3 regions of the Metabacillus herbersteinensis genome follow, and region 1 is predicted to be linked to each of the others. Evidence: riboswitches for the same ligand, from Rfam matches in the RefSeq annotation. Region 1 holds a riboswitch; each other region holds the start of a gene.
What was found. A riboswitch is a leader RNA that binds a small molecule or an ion and turns the genes downstream of it on or off. The one in region 1 is predicted to bind lysine.
Positions count from the first base shown of each region.

Region 2: it holds a riboswitch for lysine, as region 1 does, so the genes downstream of both, ACFFIX_RS01970 (aspartate kinase) here and ACFFIX_RS05555 (Na+/H+ antiporter NhaC family protein) in region 1, are expected to answer to the same signal.
Region 3: it holds a riboswitch for lysine, as region 1 does, so the genes downstream of both, ACFFIX_RS17220 (transporter substrate-binding domain-containing protein) here and ACFFIX_RS05555 (Na+/H+ antiporter NhaC family protein) in region 1, are expected to answer to the same signal.

Region 1 is NZ_JBHLVO010000003.1:111,441-117,445, forward strand. It holds gene ACFFIX_RS05540 (bifunctional metallophosphatase/5'-nucleotidase) at 1-927, shown strand, start outside; gene ACFFIX_RS05545 (YunC family protein) at 993-1,295, shown strand; gene yunB (sporulation protein YunB) at 1,391-2,140, shown strand; lysine riboswitch at 2,208-2,389, shown strand; gene ACFFIX_RS05555 (Na+/H+ antiporter NhaC family protein) at 2,534-4,093, shown strand; gene ACFFIX_RS05560 (sodium-dependent transporter) at 4,501-6,005, shown strand, end outside.
Region 2 is NZ_JBHLVO010000001.1:382,975-388,979, forward strand. It holds gene ACFFIX_RS01965 (YslB family protein) at 1-239, shown strand, start outside; gene ACFFIX_RS01970 (aspartate kinase) at 355-1,584, opposite strand; lysine riboswitch at 1,728-1,906, opposite strand; gene uvrC (excinuclease ABC subunit UvrC) at 2,082-3,854, opposite strand; gene trxA (thioredoxin) at 4,242-4,556, opposite strand; gene ACFFIX_RS01985 (electron transfer flavoprotein subunit alpha/FixB family protein) at 4,879-5,856, opposite strand; gene ACFFIX_RS01990 (electron transfer flavoprotein subunit beta/FixA family protein) at 5,909-6,005, opposite strand, start outside.
Region 3 is NZ_JBHLVO010000017.1:162-6,166, forward strand. It holds partial or broken gene ACFFIX_RS17205 (tRNA pseudouridine(38-40) synthase TruA) at 83-193, opposite strand; gene ACFFIX_RS17210 (amino acid ABC transporter ATP-binding protein) at 223-957, opposite strand; gene ACFFIX_RS17215 (amino acid ABC transporter permease) at 1,029-1,751, opposite strand; gene ACFFIX_RS17220 (transporter substrate-binding domain-containing protein) at 1,819-2,658, opposite strand; lysine riboswitch at 2,793-2,975, opposite strand; gene ACFFIX_RS17225 (CBO0543 family protein) at 3,217-3,720, opposite strand; gene ACFFIX_RS17230 (hypothetical protein) at 4,067-4,438, shown strand; gene truA (tRNA pseudouridine(38-40) synthase TruA) at 4,631-5,368, opposite strand; gene ACFFIX_RS17240 (vWA domain-containing protein) at 5,503-6,005, opposite strand, start outside.

The sequences.
Region 1 (6,005 bases):
AGCTTAGTACATACGGTTAACCAAGTAAAAGATAAAGCAGACATTATTGTTTTACTGTCTCACCTTGGAATTAGTGACGATGAAATTATCGCTCAAGAATTCCTGGATATCCAACTTATTCTAGGTGGGCACACACATCATGTTTTAGAGAATGGAAAAGAAATCAACCAGACTTTATTGGCCGGTGCGGGAAAGTATGGGCAGTATGTAGGGCATGTAAAGTTGGACTTTCACGCTCAAGAAAAGTTATTGGTATCAAAAACGGCAATGCTTCATTCAATGGAACGTGAAGAAACCTGTAAGGAAACAGAGGTATGGCTAGCTACTCAATATCAAAAAAGTGAAGAGCTTTTATCAGAGCCTGTAGTTGTTCTACATGAAGATCTGTCACTTGATTGGTTTCAGGATTCAGCTTTTCCTTCCCTAATGGCTAGTGCGATCAGAGAGTGGTGTGAAGGCGAGGTTTCAATGGTAAACGCCGGAATGCTTCTAGAGCCTCTAAAAAGCGGAGTTGTAACAAAAAAGGACCTTCACCGCATCTGCCCACATCCTATTAATCCTTGCAAAGTTGAAATAAAAGGTGACGTGCTTCAAGAAGTTATCATCCAATCACGTGAAAAACGGATGGAAGCCCTCCAATTAAAAGGTCTTGGGTTCCGTGGGAAGGTCATGGGTAGAATGGTTTTTGATGGAATCGAAGTGAGTACTGTTACTCTTTCTGATGGCAAAGAGCATGTTAATAAGATTATTGTAAATGGAGAGCCCATAGATTTAGATCGGATCTACAGCGTCGCAACAGTTGATATGTTTACACTGGGTCCATTATATCCAGAGATAAGTCACGCAAAAAAGAAAACGTATTATATGCCTGAAATGTTACGTGATCTTTTAGCATGGAAATTAAGGAAAATACCCTATAATGAATAGGTATTTGTCCACACGATTTTCGCCTGCATTCATAATGTGATTATATGAAGGGAGTGTAGAAGATTATGGTGACAATGACCCCAATTATCATTGAAGATCAACAGTTTACCGCTATTACTGTAGCACTGCCGAAAACAAATTTTATGGCTGTCACAAATGACAAAGGTTACATTATGTGTGGTGCATTGGATGTTGGATTATTAAATGAAAAATTAAAAGATCGAGGTATCATCGCAGGAAGAGCAGTTGGCGTAAGAACAATTGAACAATTGCTTGACGCACCGTTAGAATCGGTCACATATGAAGCTGAAAAGTATGGAATTACAGTTGGAACCATTGGAAGAGACGCAATGTTAAAAATGGTGTAATTTCGGTTACTATAAAAAAATTTAAACTTAGAATTAAATTAAGAGCGTACATCCCTCCTTGCATGCATAAGTATAGCTTGTAAGGAGGGATTTGTTTGGCTAAATTTCGTGGACGTCCTCCAAAAAGAGGGCCCTTGCCTTTTCGATATGTGCTGTTACTTTCGTTGGTGATTTTTATATTTATGACTGTTGGGGGACTGTGGTATATAGAGGAGCAAATAGAACCCACTTTAATGAGTATTGCTGAACTTGAGGCTACATCTATTGCTACACTTATTATTCAAGAAGCAGTAGAAGGAGAGCTTTTTACAGACGAAGAAGCTGCAAGCTTATATATTGAGGATAAAGACAATGATGGTAATATTAATTCCACTAGATATAACACAAGAGTAGTAAATAAAGCTCTAAGAAGGGTAACAGACAATATTACAAAAAAGTTAGAAGAAGTAGAAATGGGCAACTTTAATACTTCAGATCCAGGAGAACCGAAAAAGGATATAAAAGAAAACTCAGGAATTATCTATGATATACCTTTAGGAAGAGCAACTGGTAATGCTCTGTTAAGTACATTAGGGCCGAAAATACCTATTCGCTTTTATCTAATCGGTGACGTCCATACTGATCCAAAATACAAAATTACAGAGTATGGAATAAATAATGCTATATATGAAATCTCAATTTACACAGAAGTAACAGTTCAAATCATATTACCTTTCGCAACAGAGCGAGCAACAATTCATAACACTATTCCTGTAATTAAAGATAATATAAGAGGGGATGTTCCTCTCTACTTTAATGAAAGTAACGATAGTTCACCATCGATCCAACTACCAGAAAAACCCTAGTTGATGGAAGAATAAAACTTTGATATAATTTCTTAATATAATTTGATCGTACTACCACCTTATCTCTAGATGAGGTAGAGGAGCGGGAAATATGAGTATCTTATGTGAGGATGACAACTGTGATCATAAGAAAAAGGATTTTTCGCCGAAGTAAATGGAGAATGTCGGAGCTCCGTTTGCTGGTATTGCACTGAATAAGGGTAATACTGTCATTATAGATACTATCTATGGTGGAGCGCTACTGATCGGGATGGAGGATAACATAACATTACATCTTATAGGGGGAGTAATGATAGTTATTTTCTATCATACTCTTTTTTATTTTGCGTTTTTTTTCAATGTTTTTATCCACTCGCGAAGTAGTGCCCTCAAAAAAATCTTAGGAGGTTTCTCATGGAAGGCACTCTTTTTTCTATAATTCCCCCCATTATTGCAATTTTGATGGTTATTTTAACGAGAAGAGTTTTATTGTCTCTTGGCGTTGGAATTTTATCAGCAGCACTTCTGTTAACTAATTTTTCAGGTGAAAACACATTTTGGACAATTTTTGGTGCGTTTAAGGCCATCTTTATTTCAGATGGTGCACTCAATACATGGAATGTTTATATCCTGCTATTCTTAATTATTTTAGGCATTGTAACGGCACTCATTTCAATTTCTGGAGGCAGCCGAGCTTTTGGGCAATGGGCTGAGAAACGTGTAAAAACACGTGCAGGCGCACAATTCACAGCGGCATTACTTGGAGTCTTAATTTTTATCGATGATTATTTTAATGCCCTGGCAGTAGGTCAAGTTAGTCGTCCAATCACAGATCGTCAACGCGTATCACGTGCCAAATTAGCGTATATTATTGATTCAACATCAGCTCCAGTTTGTGTGATTTCTCCAATTTCAAGCTGGGGAGCGTATATTATCGCAATGATTGGTACAATTTTAGCTACACATGGTGTAACAGAGTACACACCATTATCGGCGTTTGTGGCAATGATACCAATGAATTATTATGTGTTAGCAGCACTGTTGCTCGTGTTCGCAACAGCATACTTTAATATTAACCTAGGCAGTATGAAGGTTCATGAAGAGCGTGCTATTAAAACGGGTGAGGTAGTCGATCCTTCAAAGGAGCCTCTAGGTGATGTAAAAGAAGATCTCCCTACAAGTGACAAAGGGACAGTTGCTAACCTTGTGTGGCCAATTGTGTCACTGATTGTGGGAACAGTCGGTGCATTTTTGTGGACAGGCTACACTGCAATTGAAGTAGGAGCAGCTGTAGACATTTTCGCTATTTTTGAAAATACTGATGTGTCTGCGTCTCTATTATACGGTGGTTTGTTCGGATTAGCTGTAACCTTCATTTTATACTTTAGCAAGGGTATTAGTGCTAGCTACTTGCCTAAAGGAATTTTGGAAGGTATAAAATCAATGCTTCCTGCGATTTATATATTAATGCTTGCATGGGTAATTGTTGATCTAATTGGTCAACTAGAAACAGGGGAATATTTAGCTAGTCTGGTTGAAAGATCAAACTTAAATGTTGCATTTTTACCAGTTATTTTATTTTTGTTAGGTTCTGCAATGGCATTTGCAACAGGTACATCTTGGGGAACTTTCGGGATCATGCTTCCAATCGCGGGAGAAATAACAGCTGCAACGGATATAAATTTGTTATTACCTGCAATGGCCGCAGTTCTTGCAGGAGCTGTTCTAGGTGATCATTGTTCACCAATTTCAGATACAACCATCCTTTCCTCTACAGGGGCAGGAAGTCATCATATTGACCACGTGATGACACAGCTGCCTTATGCGTTAGTCGGTGGTGGAATTGGTGCAATTGGATACTTGATTTTAGGGTTAACTGGGAGTGCAATTTTAGGGTTTATTGCCGTGATTCTAATTTTAGGGGCATTTGTATTTTTTTATGTAAGCAGAAACAATAAATTGATCAGGAACTAAGAAACAGAGGCAATGCTGCCTTTGTTTTTTTCTTTTTTTTTAAAATAAATAGTTACAATTTATTCACTCTCTATTTAAAAAACTAGGTACAATAATCGATATAAGAGGAGTGAGGAAAGAGAAAAGATGTTGAAAAACGTCTCTATAATATTATCCTTCATTACCATGTTAACGTTTTAAAGTGTGTGAGATTATATGTAAAACCTTATTTTACCAGCGTGATACCAACTATGGTGTCATTTTTTTGTTCTTTAAATAACATTTTAATATAGTATTATTTTTAATTTTATTTTGACATAGGCATTATGTCCGTATATACTATGTATAGATTTGAATAGTCAGAAGATTAGCTAATTTCCAATTGTTCTCATTTTTAAAAAGAGAGAATAAGAAAGGGGTAGAAAGATATGGAAAATCGTCCGCAGTGGGGTACAAGGGCAGGCTTTATTTTAGCGGCTGTTGGCTCCGCAGTAGGTTTAGGTAATATTTGGAGGTTCCCAGCAACAGCATATGAAAATGGAGGAGGAGCATTTTTCTTACCGTATTTATTTGCTTTATTGACTGCTGGTATTCCTCTTCTAATCATGGAATTTACGATAGGTCATAAGTATCGTGGATCAGCACCTACATCATACGGCCGACTAGGTCAAGGAAAATCATGGATTGGTTGGTGGCAAGTAACCATTGCATTTGTTATTTCTACTTATTATGCAGTCATTATCGCTTGGGCAATGTCTTACTCAGTCTTTTCATTTAGTCTAGCATGGGGTGATGACCCAGAAGGTTTCTTGTATGGGGAACATTTAAAGCTAGCTGAAACCCCAGGAGATTTCGGAAGTTTAGTACCAGGTGTATTAATTCCGTTAATCATTGTATGGGTTGTGACTTTAGGAGTCTTATTTGCAGGAGTTAAAAAGGGAATTGAAATCGCCAACAAAATTTTTATTCCAACATTAGTTGTTATTTTCACGATTATTTGTATTAGAGCACTTACCTTAGATGGCGCTTTATTAGGATTAGAGGCATTCTTTAAACCGGATTGGAGTAAGATCCTTGATGGCTCTGTATGGGTAGCAGCTTACGGACAAATCTTTTTTAGTTTATCAATTGCTTTTGTTATTATGGTTACTTATTCTAGTTATCTACCAAAAAAATCAGATATTACAAACAATGCCTTTATTACAGGTTTTGGTAACTCTGCCTTTGAAGTTTTAGCAGGTATTGGTGTATTTAGTGTTCTAGGATTCATGGCTAAGCAGCAAGGTGTTCCGGTCGAAGAAGTAGTATCTGCAGGTGTAGGATTAGCATTTGTTGTTTTCCCGCAAATCATTAACGAATTCCCTGCATTTAATGAATTATTCGGCTTCTTATTCTTTGGATCACTTATCTTAGCAGGCTTAACTTCACTTATTTCAATAGTTGAAACATTTGTTGCTGGAGTTCAAGAGAAATTCGGCATTTCAAGAACAAAATCAATTATTTTTGGTGGCGGACTTTCAGCAATTTTATCTTTAATCTTTGCTACACAAGGTGGACTATATTTCCTTGACTCAGTAGACTATTTTATCAACACATTTGGTGTTACGTTAGCTGGTTTTGTATCAGTTCTAGCTGTTGCATGGTTTGCAAAGGAACTGAAGAACCTTCAAGCTCATGCTAACGGATTATCAGATATTCAACTAGGTGCGTGGTGGAGAATTTGTTTAGGTGTTATTACACCGGTCGTACTAGGCTACATGATGTTTGATAACTTAAGAACAAACTTAACTAGTGAGTATGGTGAGTATCCAAGAGAATTCCTATTCAATTGGGGTTGGACCATTGCATTCGGTGCACTTTTCGTTGGAATCCTATTCTCGATGAAGCGTTCGAAAACTGACGTAGTATCCTCAACTTCTACTGGCAAGGGGGT
Region 2 (6,005 bases), on a different contig from region 1:
TGGAATTTGAATTAAGCAGTGATATGATTCAACTCCGCATTAAAAAATCAAACGAAATTTCGTTTCAGCTAGAAGCAGGCTTTGTTGCCGAACAATTACAGCAAATGAACAATCATATTACCGAAACATACGAGCAAGTAAAAAAACGAGCAAACAAAGTTGTTTTCACTGTTAAATGGGATCAAAAAGATGAGATCGCCTCACCTGTAGCTGTTTTTGGAAAAAGAAGTCAAAGATAATATCGTCTGTTTTTTTGTGATTTATCGCACGCTTATGGGTCTGACATTAATACAGTCAGACCCTCTTTAATACGCATTTTATCTGCAATTATTTTATCCTGAATAAGAAAACTTTTTATACTGTTGCTTCTTGTTTAGATAGTTGAAACGCTTCATGTAGTGCTTCAACTGCTTGTACCATATGCTCCTGTGAAACGACAGTTGAAACTTTAATTTCTGACGTACTGACCATTTTCACTGATATCCCTTTATTTGCTAGTACATCAAACATCTCTGCTGCTACGCCTGGATTTGAAATCATCCCAGAACCTACAATTGAAACTTTCGATAATCCACTTTCAGATTCGATTTTTTTGTAGTTAAGTTGTTGTTTGTATTGTTCTAGGACTTTTATCGTATCCTCTAGATCACTAGTTTTAACCGAGAAAGAAATTGACGTTGTCTCTCTACTTGTTGTACTTTGAATGATAATATCAACGTTAATACTATGTTTTGCTAATGTGGAAAAAATAGTCGAAAGCGTTGTTAATTCGTTTGGAAGACCCAAGATGGATACTCTTGTTACTTGATCTTCAAATGCAATTCCTCTTACTACAAGGTTTTGTTCCATTGATGTTTCCTCCTCAATAATTGTCCCTCGTTCATTCTCCATGCTTGAACGTACCTCTAGTGGAACTTGGTAATTCTTCGCAAATTCAACAGCTCTTGGATGTAAAACTCCTGCACCTAAATTCGCTAGCTCAAGCATTTCATCATAGGATATCGCTGAGAGCTTTCTAGCACCTTTAATAAACCGAGGGTCGGTTGTAAAAACTCCTGTTACATCCGTATAAATATCACATTTATCGGCTTTTAGTGCTGCTGCAAGTGCAACTGCAGTTGTGTCAGAGCCTCCTCGACCTAATGTCGTAATTTGCTGTTCGATTGAAGCACCTTGGAATCCAGCAACAACTACAATTTTTCCATTGTTTAGTTGCTGTTGTACTTGATTTGAATCAATATGTGTAATTCTAGCATTGCTATGAACTGATTCTGTTTGAATGCCAGCTTGCCAACCAGTAAATGAAATGGCATCGTATCCTTTTTCAGTTAGCGCCATTGATAACAAAGCAACTGTGACTTGTTCACCTGTTGTAAGTAACATATCCATTTCTCGTTTGTTTGGGCGATCTGTAATTTCTTTTGCAAGAGATACAAGATGGTCTGTCGTTTTCCCCATGGCTGAAACCACAACGACAATATCGTGACCGTTTTGTTTCTCTTGAATAACTCGACTCGCTACGTTACCTATTTTTTCAGGAGAACCTACTGATGTACCACCAAATTTTTGAACGATAATTCCCAACGACAACCTCACCCTTCACCTTTTTATCATAGATCGAACTGTTATGATTCGGACTAGTCCCTGACTTTTTTATGAAATACAAAAAAGCAATGAGATTTACTTATCCCATTGCTTACTAAACGAAAAAAATATTTTCGTTCACACAATGAGATAGCTCTCCAAGAATAAATATCCTTGACAATCTTACACTTTTTCAGTGCAAAACCAGCAATAAAGGAAATGGAACTTTATCACTTCGGCGAAACTTCCCTTTCAACAGTCTTCTTCGGAGTCCAATCTCCTCTAACTGTTTACTATTGAAGCTCGCACCTCTACCATCATTAACGAACTTGAAACGATCAAATATGAAATTAGTAAAAATTGTATCAAATAAATAAAAAAAGCGCAAGCGCCTTGTTCAGCCTTATGACCTCGAGGGGCTAGGCGCTGGATTCAGAAACGCACACTTATTCTTTAAAATATAAAAATTCCGTAAGTAATCTAGAAATAACAATAGCTTATTCTTTTAATTTTTCTAGTAAGGCTTGAGCCGTTTTTGGAGGGATACCCGCTTCCCTCAGCTCATCTAAGGTAGCATCCTTCATTTTTTTAACGGAACCAAAATGTTTCAGGAGCATTTTTTTCCTGTTCTCACCAATACCAGGGATATCATCCAATATGGATTGAAAGGCTGTTTTACCACGTATTTGTCGATGAAACGTTATCGCAAAACGATGAACTTCGTCTTGTATTCTTTGTAATAAATAAAATTCTTGGCTATTTCGTTCTAATTGAACAATAACTGGTGGGTTACCAATCAACAACTCAGAAGTTCGATGTTTATCATCTTTAACTAATCCTGTAACAGGTATTTCTAGAGCTAATTCATTTTCCAATACGTCCTGTGCAGCTGCTAGATGACCTTTCCCTCCGTCGATAATAATTAAGTCAGGTAGGGGCAAGGATTCCTTTAGAGCACGGCTATATCTTCTTCTAACGACCTCGCGCATGGATTCATAATCATCGGGTCCTTGAACGCTCTTAATTTTATACTTCCGGTAGTCTTTTTTTGCTGGCTTTCCGTCAATAAATACAACCATTGCAGAAACTGGATCCGTTCCTTGGATATTCGAATTATCGAATGCTTCTATACGAAGTGGTGTGTGAATACTCAACTTTTCCCCAATGTTTTCAATTGCCTTAATTGTCCGTTCTTCATCTCGTTCAATTAAAGAGAACTTTTCCTTTAGGGCAATCTTTGCATTTTTATGTGCTAATAAAAGAAGGTCTTTCTTTTTACCACGCTTTGGCTGGATGGTAGAGACTTGTAATAATTGTTCCACTAGCTCATGTTCAACACTGTCTGGAATGAGAATTTCTTTTGGAAGAAAATGATTGTTTTTTGAGTAAAATTGACCTAGATAAGTGAGAAATTCCTCGTCAGGAGTGTCGTAAATAGGAAATGTTGAGACATCACGTTCAATTAGCTTTCCTTGACGAATGAAGAAAACTTGAACACACATCCAGCCTTTATCATACGCATAAGCAAAAACGTCTCGATCAACAAAGTCATTCATTGTCATCTTTTGCTTTTCCATTGTTGCTTCAATATGAACAATTTGATCCCGGTATTCCTTTGCCCGTTCAAAATCAAGCTCTTCAGAGGATTTACTCATTTTCTCGGATAAATCTTCTTTAATCTTTTTAAAGCCACCATTTAAAAAACGAGTAATTTCCTCTACCATTTGACGATTCGTCTCGTTCGAAACATCTTTCACACATGGTGCTAAACATTGACCCATGTGGTAATAAAGACAAACGCGATCTGGCAATGTAGAGCATTTTCGTAGTGGATATAAGCGATCTAACAGCTTAATCGTTTCCCGTGCAGCCTGTACATTAGGATAGGGTCCAAAATACTTGCTTTTATCTTTTTTCACTTGACGAGTAACAATTAAACGAGGATGACGTTCATTTGTAATTTTGATAAAAGGATAGGTTTTATCATCTTTTAACATGACATTATATTTTGGATCATGCTTTTTAATTAAGTTTAATTCTAAAATGAGTGCTTCAATATTAGAAGATGTAACGATATATTCAAAGTCTGTAATTTCATTTACTAAACGCAGCGTTTTTCCATCATGTGATCCTGTAAAATACGAACGCACTCGATTTTTAAGCACCTTCGCTTTGCCTATATAGATAATTGTCCCTTGGCGATCCTTCATAATATAACAGCCAGGCTGATCAGGAAGAAGTGCAAGCTTTTCTTTAATAATCCCTTTCATCTGCAGACACTCCAAATAATATGATACTGTCATTGTATCACTTAAGAACACTTTCGTCCTTTGTCAAAAACTCGAAGTTACCACAATCATTTCCTAAGCAATAATTGTACTATTCTGTCTAATGTTGGCAAAATAAGCGCAAGCGCCTTGTTCAGCCCCGACAAGCATAAGACGATTATAAATAGAAGGCGTTCTTTCAATTTATAATTGACTTATGAGCTCGAGGCAGTCAAGAACGCGACGTCCTGTCGCATTGACTGCACTAGCACATCCTGTGCGTCGGGGCTAGGCGCTGGAGCTGGATTCAGAAACGCATACTGAGTTTAAAATTCATATAAATTCTGCTGATGGCAAAATAAAAAGCTGACATTAAGTCAGCTTTTTAGATTAAGCGTGTTTATTTAGTAGGTCTTCTAAAGCTTCTTTAGGTTGGAAACCTACTGCTTTATCGACAACTTCACCATTTTTAAAGACAAGTAGTGTTGGAATACTCATTACACCGTATTTCCCAGCGGTTTCTTGGTTTTCATCAACATCTAATTTAGCGATTTTTATTTTATCACCCATATCAGCATCTAGCTCTTCTAATACTGGAGCGATCATTTTACAAGGTCCACACCAAGGTGCCCAGAAGTCTACTAGTACAACACCTTCGTTTGTTTCTGTTGAAAAATTTTGGTCTGTTACAGTTGTAATTGCCATTGAAATTCCTCCTAATTAAGCTTTAAATTATGTTTAAAGTATAGCACCTAAGGAAACAAACTAGCTAACAATATGCCTCAATATTACTTTCCCCTTTCTTTCCTGCAAAAAACATGCAGGAAAGAAAATAAAAGAGGGCTTTTTATGTATTACTTCGTTCGTAGTGTAAAAGTATTTTTTACTAACTACTTTGTTCGTTCATTCCATCCCTCTTTTTGGATTTGCTTTGAGGAGCAGTTAGTAGTTCATTTTAACAGCTACAATTAGAATCCAGAAGATTATTTAAGAGCAAGGGTAAAGCACGCCTTTGGCGTGCTTTATCTTATGAATGTACTTTTAATTTTTTAAATTCTTCTGTTAGCAGTGGGACTACTTCGAAAAGGTCTCCTACGATTCCATAGTCAGCTACTTTGAAGATGTTTGCTTCTGGGTCTTTGTTAATTGCAACGATGATTTTAGAGTTGGACATCCCTGCTAAATGCTGGATAGCACCTGAAATTCCACAAGCGATATACAAGTCTGGAGTTACAACTTTACCAGTTTGACCAATTTGTAGCGAATAGTCACAGTATTCTGCATCACATGCTCCCCGCGATGCTCCAACAGCTCCGCCTAGAACGTCTGATAGTTCTTTTAAAGGGTTGAAGCCATCTTCACTTTTAACACCACGACCACCTGCAACAACGACCTTTGCTTCAGAAAGATCGACACCTTCTGTTGCTTTACGAACGACCTCTTTCACAATTGTACGCAGATCCTTAATTTCAACTGATAGTGAACTAGTTTCTCCACTTTTTGCTTCATCTTTATCAAGTGGAGCGATGTTATTTGGACGAATAGTAGCAAAAATTGTTCCATCTGTTACAATTTTCTTTTCAAACGCTTTACCAGAGTAGATTGGACGAGTGAATACGACATTTCCTCCAGCCACTTCAACATCAGTTGCATCCGAAATTAATCCAGAATTTAAGCGTGCTGCAAGTTTCGGTGATAAATCTTTTCCAAGTGCAGTGTGCCCAAAAATAATTCCTTCTGGTTTTTCGCTATCAACAACAGCTAAAACAGCTTGTGAAAAGCCATCGGGAGTATACGCTTTCAATTTTTCATTTTCTACAGTGACTACACGGTCTGCACCGTATTGAATGAGTTCGTTTGACAGAGTTGCAACTTTATCACCTATTAATACAGCTACGATTTCTCCACCTTCAGAAATCGTTTTACCTGCTGCGATTGCTTCAAATGATACATTACGTAGAGTTCCTTCACGAACTTCTCCTAGAACTAAAACTTTTCTTGCCATTATATGTTCCCCCAGTTCTCTTAATTTTAAGTTCAGTTAATTTCTCCTGTTGTTAGATCACTTTTGCTTCTGTACGAAGAAGCGTTACTAGTTCTTTTACTTGATCTGCTAAATCACCTTGAAGAACTTTCCCTGCCTCTTTTTTGGGA
Region 3 (6,005 bases), on a different contig from region 1:
TCATAAAGGCTGTGAAGGACAAAATACGGCAAGGCATTAAGAAAAGTGTCCTTCATAAAGAGTTTTGCATTGTAAAGAAATGCTATACTATTACAACCTTTAACTCTGCATCTCCTGTTTTACCTAACCCAACCTCTATCAACGTTCCGACAATCTTTCGAACCATATTATGAAGAAATCCATTCCCTCGTACTTCGGGCAGTGACAGACACTAAGTTCTATCTATTTTAAAGTACGCTTCAAAAATTCCCTCGTACGTTCTTGAGTTGGATTATTGAAAATTTGTTCGGGACTTCCTTCTTCTGCAATAACTCCTTTGTCCATAAATACGACGCGGTCTGAAACTTCTTTTGCAAATTCCATTTCATGAGTGACGATTAACATAGTAAGACCTGTTTCAGCGAGTTCCTTCATCACTTTAAGAACTTCCCCTACCATCTCAGGATCAAGTGCAGATGTTGGTTCATCAAACAACATCACATCCGGTTCCATTGAAAGTGCTCTAGCAATTGCCACCCGTTGTTTTTGACCACCTGATAATTGTCTTGGTTTAGCATTAACATACTGATCCATACCGACGACTTTTAAATAGTTCATTGCTGTTTTTTCTGCTTCTTCTTTGGAACGTTTTAACACTTTTACTTGTCCGACAACACAATTGTTTAATACATTGTGGTTATTAAATAAGTTAAATTGCTGAAAAACCATCCCTAACTTTGTTCGGTAAGCGTGGATATCATGTTTGTCATCTAAAATATTTTCACTCTGGTAAATAATTTGTCCACCACTTGGTTTTTCGAGAAGATTAATACAACGAAGAAGAGTCGATTTACCAGATCCAGACGAACCAATGACGCAGACAACTTCTCCTTTATACACTGAAAAGTCAATGTCTTTTAATACTTCATGGTTTCCAAAGGATTTGCTTAAATGTTGTATATCAATGACTTTTTCCATATATCTCATCCTTTGTTTTCTATAGATTTCCGCACGCGATCTTGTTCTACGCAACATCTCTTCTGGTATCTCTATCTTTGATTATCCATCATATTGTAATTTTCGGGACCATCTAATTTTCTTTCAATAACTCGCAAAATTCTTGTTATCGTAAACGTCATGATGAAATACAAAATGCACGCGACAAAAAACGATTCAAAGTATCTGAAATTGTTTCCTGCAACTGATTTTGTCAGGAAAAACAATTCCGTTACACCAATTACGTTTAATACTGATGTATCTTTTATGTTAATTATAAATTGATTGCTTGTTGCTGGTAAAATATTACGAACAACTTGTGGTAAGACAATATGAATCATCGTTTGAAGATGATTCATACCAATCGCTTGAGCCGATTCAAATTGTCCCTTTTCGACAGAAATAATCCCACCTCGAACAATTTCTGCCATGTAAGCCCCAGTATTAATCGATACGATAAAGAACGCTGCGACTAATATGTCCATATCGATATTAAATGCTAAAGCAGAGCCATAATAAATGACCATCGCTTGGACGATCATAGGTGTTCCTCGGAAAAATTCGATATAAATAGAAAGAATGGCATTAATTACTTTAAGAATACTTCTCTTTGCTCCTCGTTCAGGCATTGGAATTGTATGAATAACTCCTATTACTAAACCAATGATCGCACCTATTATCGTACCAATCATTGAGATTAATAGAGTCATTCCAGCTCCACGAATGAACATAGGCCAATTGTTTGAAACAATGGTTACGACCCACTCAAGACTCATAGTTCTCCCCCTTTATTAAAAAAACAAAACCGACTGCAAAAAAAATGCAGCCGGTATCACATTCTCATTATTCTGCAGCTGGTTGATTCTTAATTGCTGTATCCATAATGTTTTGACGATCTTCCTCTGAGATAGCTGCTAATGCTTCATTGATTTTCTCCGTTAATTCACTATCTTTTGCAAGTCCGACCGCGATTGCTGTATCATCATCAGATGTAGCAAATCCTTCTGCGAATTCGACCATTGCAAAGTTTTCATTTGCCGCAGAAGCACTGATTGCTTCTGGACGTTCTGACACATAGCCATCAATCATCCCTGATTCAAGAGCCACTCTCATTGCTGGAAAGTTGTCCATAGCAGTTTCCTGAGATACACCTTCAATTTGCTCAATTACTGAATAGTGAAAGGTATTTAATTGAGCCGTTACTTTTGCTCCTTTGAAATCTTGGATCGAAGTAACACCTTCATAGTCTCCACCTTTTTTTACGACCATTACTAAATCAGATGTGTAATAGTTTTCTGAGAAGTCGATTGTCTCTTTACGTTCTGCTGTTGGTGACATACCTGCAATAATTGCATCGATTTTACCTGAAGTTAGTGCTGGTACAAGGCCATCCCATTCCGTTTTGACAATCACTAATTCTTTTCCTAGATCTTCAGCAATTCTCTTTGCAATTTCGACATCATATCCACCTGCATACTCTGCATTGCCATCAATTTTTACTCCATCGTTGGAATCATCCATCTGAGTCCAGTTGAATGGTGCATATCCAGCTTCTAGACCAACCTTAAATGTGTCTGCTTCAGCTGATGACCCTGTAGTTTCTGAACTACCTGACCCACATCCTGCTAGTAGCAAAATTGTTGAAAGCAACATCGTAAAAAATAATAACGATTTTTTTCTCATGACAGTTCTCCCCTTTTGGTAACTATATGTTTAATCGTGTTCTAAATATTCTAAAAAGGCCAACCTACACAAAAAAGACCTGAGATAAACTCAGGTCACATATGTATGGTTGGCCCAAATCCTCGTTTTTTCCCACATGAGATAGCACACTCAATAAACCGGGACGTTTATTGAGACAGTCCTGCAGTTCTTCACTACAGACCCAGCATGTAATATAGAGAAATATTACAAACTTCGGCGACATTTCCTTCTCCTTTAGAATCATAGCTTCTCAAACTCCTCTAAGGACTGTTAAATATCGCGCCTCTACCTCACTATTAAAAGTGAGGTTATATTCAGTTATTAATGATAGTTTACGATAATATTTTTTTGCTGTCAAGGTGGCTCAACTGTTCCAATAAGTTGGGGTAGTTTGACAAACTTTAAGTGGTTACACTCATGATAATACAACTGTAAGAACTCCGGTAAGACTTAATCTACGAAAAAATTAATATTATTTTCCATCATTTAACACCCTGTTTCTTAATATCCGGGTTTTGACACAGATACTTTTAATTTTCAAGCAAATTTAAATGGGACTTGGAAATAAGATATCAAGAAAATGATTATAATTATCGATAAAATATAGGCTCTGAATGGATAGTATTGATGTAGGGCAATGACCGAGAACATGACAACATCAAATAAAAAAGAATACCAGAATAACCAGCCACTCTGATATGAAATCCTCCCAAACATATGTAAGATCCATTCAACAGATATGTAAATTCCAGACCAAACCAATATGTAAATTAGTCTTCGAAACAGTCTCTCGGGAAAATGGGAGAGAAAGAGGAAGATGCTAACGGGCATAGTTATAAGAGCATAAACAATTACTGTCATTTCTTGACCGTAAAGCAAATCGGGATGAAACTTCCACAAGGAATTTTCTTGTACGATATATTCGTAAAGCAAACCACCTGTGGCAATAAAAAACATACTAGCCTGGTATTCTCTCCAGCTTTTCCAATTTCCCCACTTAAAAGAAGCCATAATAGTTAAAATAGTAATTGCTACATGCATACTCACTACCCTCCCGAGTACTTTTATGTAAAGTATGCCCCATTTACTACGATTTATGTTTAGCTTATTTCTAAAGCAAAGAAGTAAGGTACGGAAGCAAATTTCTAGCAAATATAGAATCGTAAATTAAATTCAATGCTTAACTTATTGAATTGTCAGATATCTCACGAAGCAAGAATCTTGAAATAATTAAAAGCCAAATAGTACTCCAAGCTATATGGTACATTATTTACAAAACAGGTAAAGAAAGAGCAGAAATGCGTAAATTTAGAAGGCAGAAAAGTAAAGAATTAGCTGAGTTTATTTCGCTGAAAAAACCTTGGGACCAATAAAAGGAGGAAAAATGATGGTAACTTTATCTAGTCTTGATAAATTAAACGCTATATCTGTAACCCTTGAAAAATTAAAAAAAGACTATCCTAACCTTGTTGAAAAATTATTTGATATGGTTAACCTTACTCGTGCATTTCAATTTAAATATCAATATATGGGATGCTTAATTATGGATGAAGATCCCTGCCAATGTGCCCCGAACTTTGTTTCTCGCTCTGTTCTACGCTTGTATAAAAAAGAATTACAAAAACTAAAAGATGATCTTGATTTCCAAGTATTGAAACAAACTTTTGCTGAGTTTAGAAGTACCGGATACGCAAATATCAGTCAATTAGTACTGGGGATGACACCTGAATCATTAGTAGGTACTTCTAGTATTAGGTAAATTGGTGGTAAGATTTTAGCTATCATTAAAAACCCTAATTCCCCTTATCCGTTTTTGCTTAGAATAACTATGAATCAGTTGTTAAAATTAAATATGCTTTTTTTGAAAAACCACCTTGCTTCCTAAGACGCAGGGTGGTTTTCTTGGTATCTAATAAGCTTTTTCTAAAGATTGGGTAGAGAGGACGTATATCTAAAACTCAACTTTCTCCAAATAAAGCCCACCCGGCTCTGCTGGAAAACCAGCTTGGTTCCGTTCTTTTGAATCTAAAATACTCGGTATACTTTCACCCTCTATCTTTCCCAACCCAACGTCTATCAACGTTCCGACAATTTTTCTTACCATATTATGAAGAAATCCATTACCTCGCACTCTTATTTGAATAAAGCCGGCATTTTCTTCTATATCTAAAGAATGTATTTCACGCACCATGGACTTTTTCTTAGATTTGGCATTTGAAAAAGTAGTAAAGTCATGTTCACCTATGAAATGTTGACATGCTTTTTTCATTTTTGTGATATTCAACTTTTCTTCAACATGCATGCTGTACTTTCGCATGAAAGGATTTGTATGATCCTCGTTCCAAATCTTATACACATAGGTTTTATCTTTGGCATTATAACGGGCATGAAAACGGTCTGGAACTGACACAACCTCTATTATGCTGATATCATTGGGTAAATATTTATTCAAATACTTCTTGATTTCAGACTCTGTTAGATTCTCACTGATTATAAAATTGGCTATTTGAGCAAAAGCATGTACACCTGCATCTGTTCTGCTGCATCCAATGATTTCAGTCTTTTTCCCTACCATCTCTGATAAAACATTTTCTATCTTTCCTTGAATTGAGTTTTCACCTTCACCGAGCCGCTGCCAGCCTTTATAGCGTCCGCCGTCATATTGAATGGTTAATTTATAGTTGTTCATGGTTTGCTCCTTATTTTTGCAATTTATTGTGTGTGTTTCTATCGAATTTTAACGAATACTTTCATTATACCCTAGGGAATTTTCTTAGTAAAAAACACCCCCAAACCAGAAAGTGACTTGGGAGTGTTCCATTATCATAAAAACCGTTTCTGTCTTCTCTCTGATAGTTCCTCATTAACCATGGAATACATACTTTCAACACCAATTTCTGATGCTTCAAAGTTATATGCATGATCCTTATCTATTCCTATACTATCTGCTTCTTTTGTAGCATCAATATTTGCTCCAATGAAAATAAACTCCCAATTGTATTTCTCTTGCTGGTGCTTTATGAGCTCTCTTACTTTTTTATAATTAAACTCACTACTCGCATTTTCCATACCATCTGTTGTAATCACAAAGATAACCTTACCTGGCTTTTGCTCTTCACTAGTATTAGATAACCTTTGGCGCACATCCAAAATGGCTTTTCCGACTGCGTCAAGAAGTGCTGTACATCCCCTTACATAATACTCCTTGTCTGTTAGTCTTGCATTGTTTGCATCAATACCATTCCATACTATCTCATAGCTGTCATCAAAGAGGGCTACTGTGAGCATCGTTTCACCTTCTAGTTTGCACTGCTTTTCAATTAAGG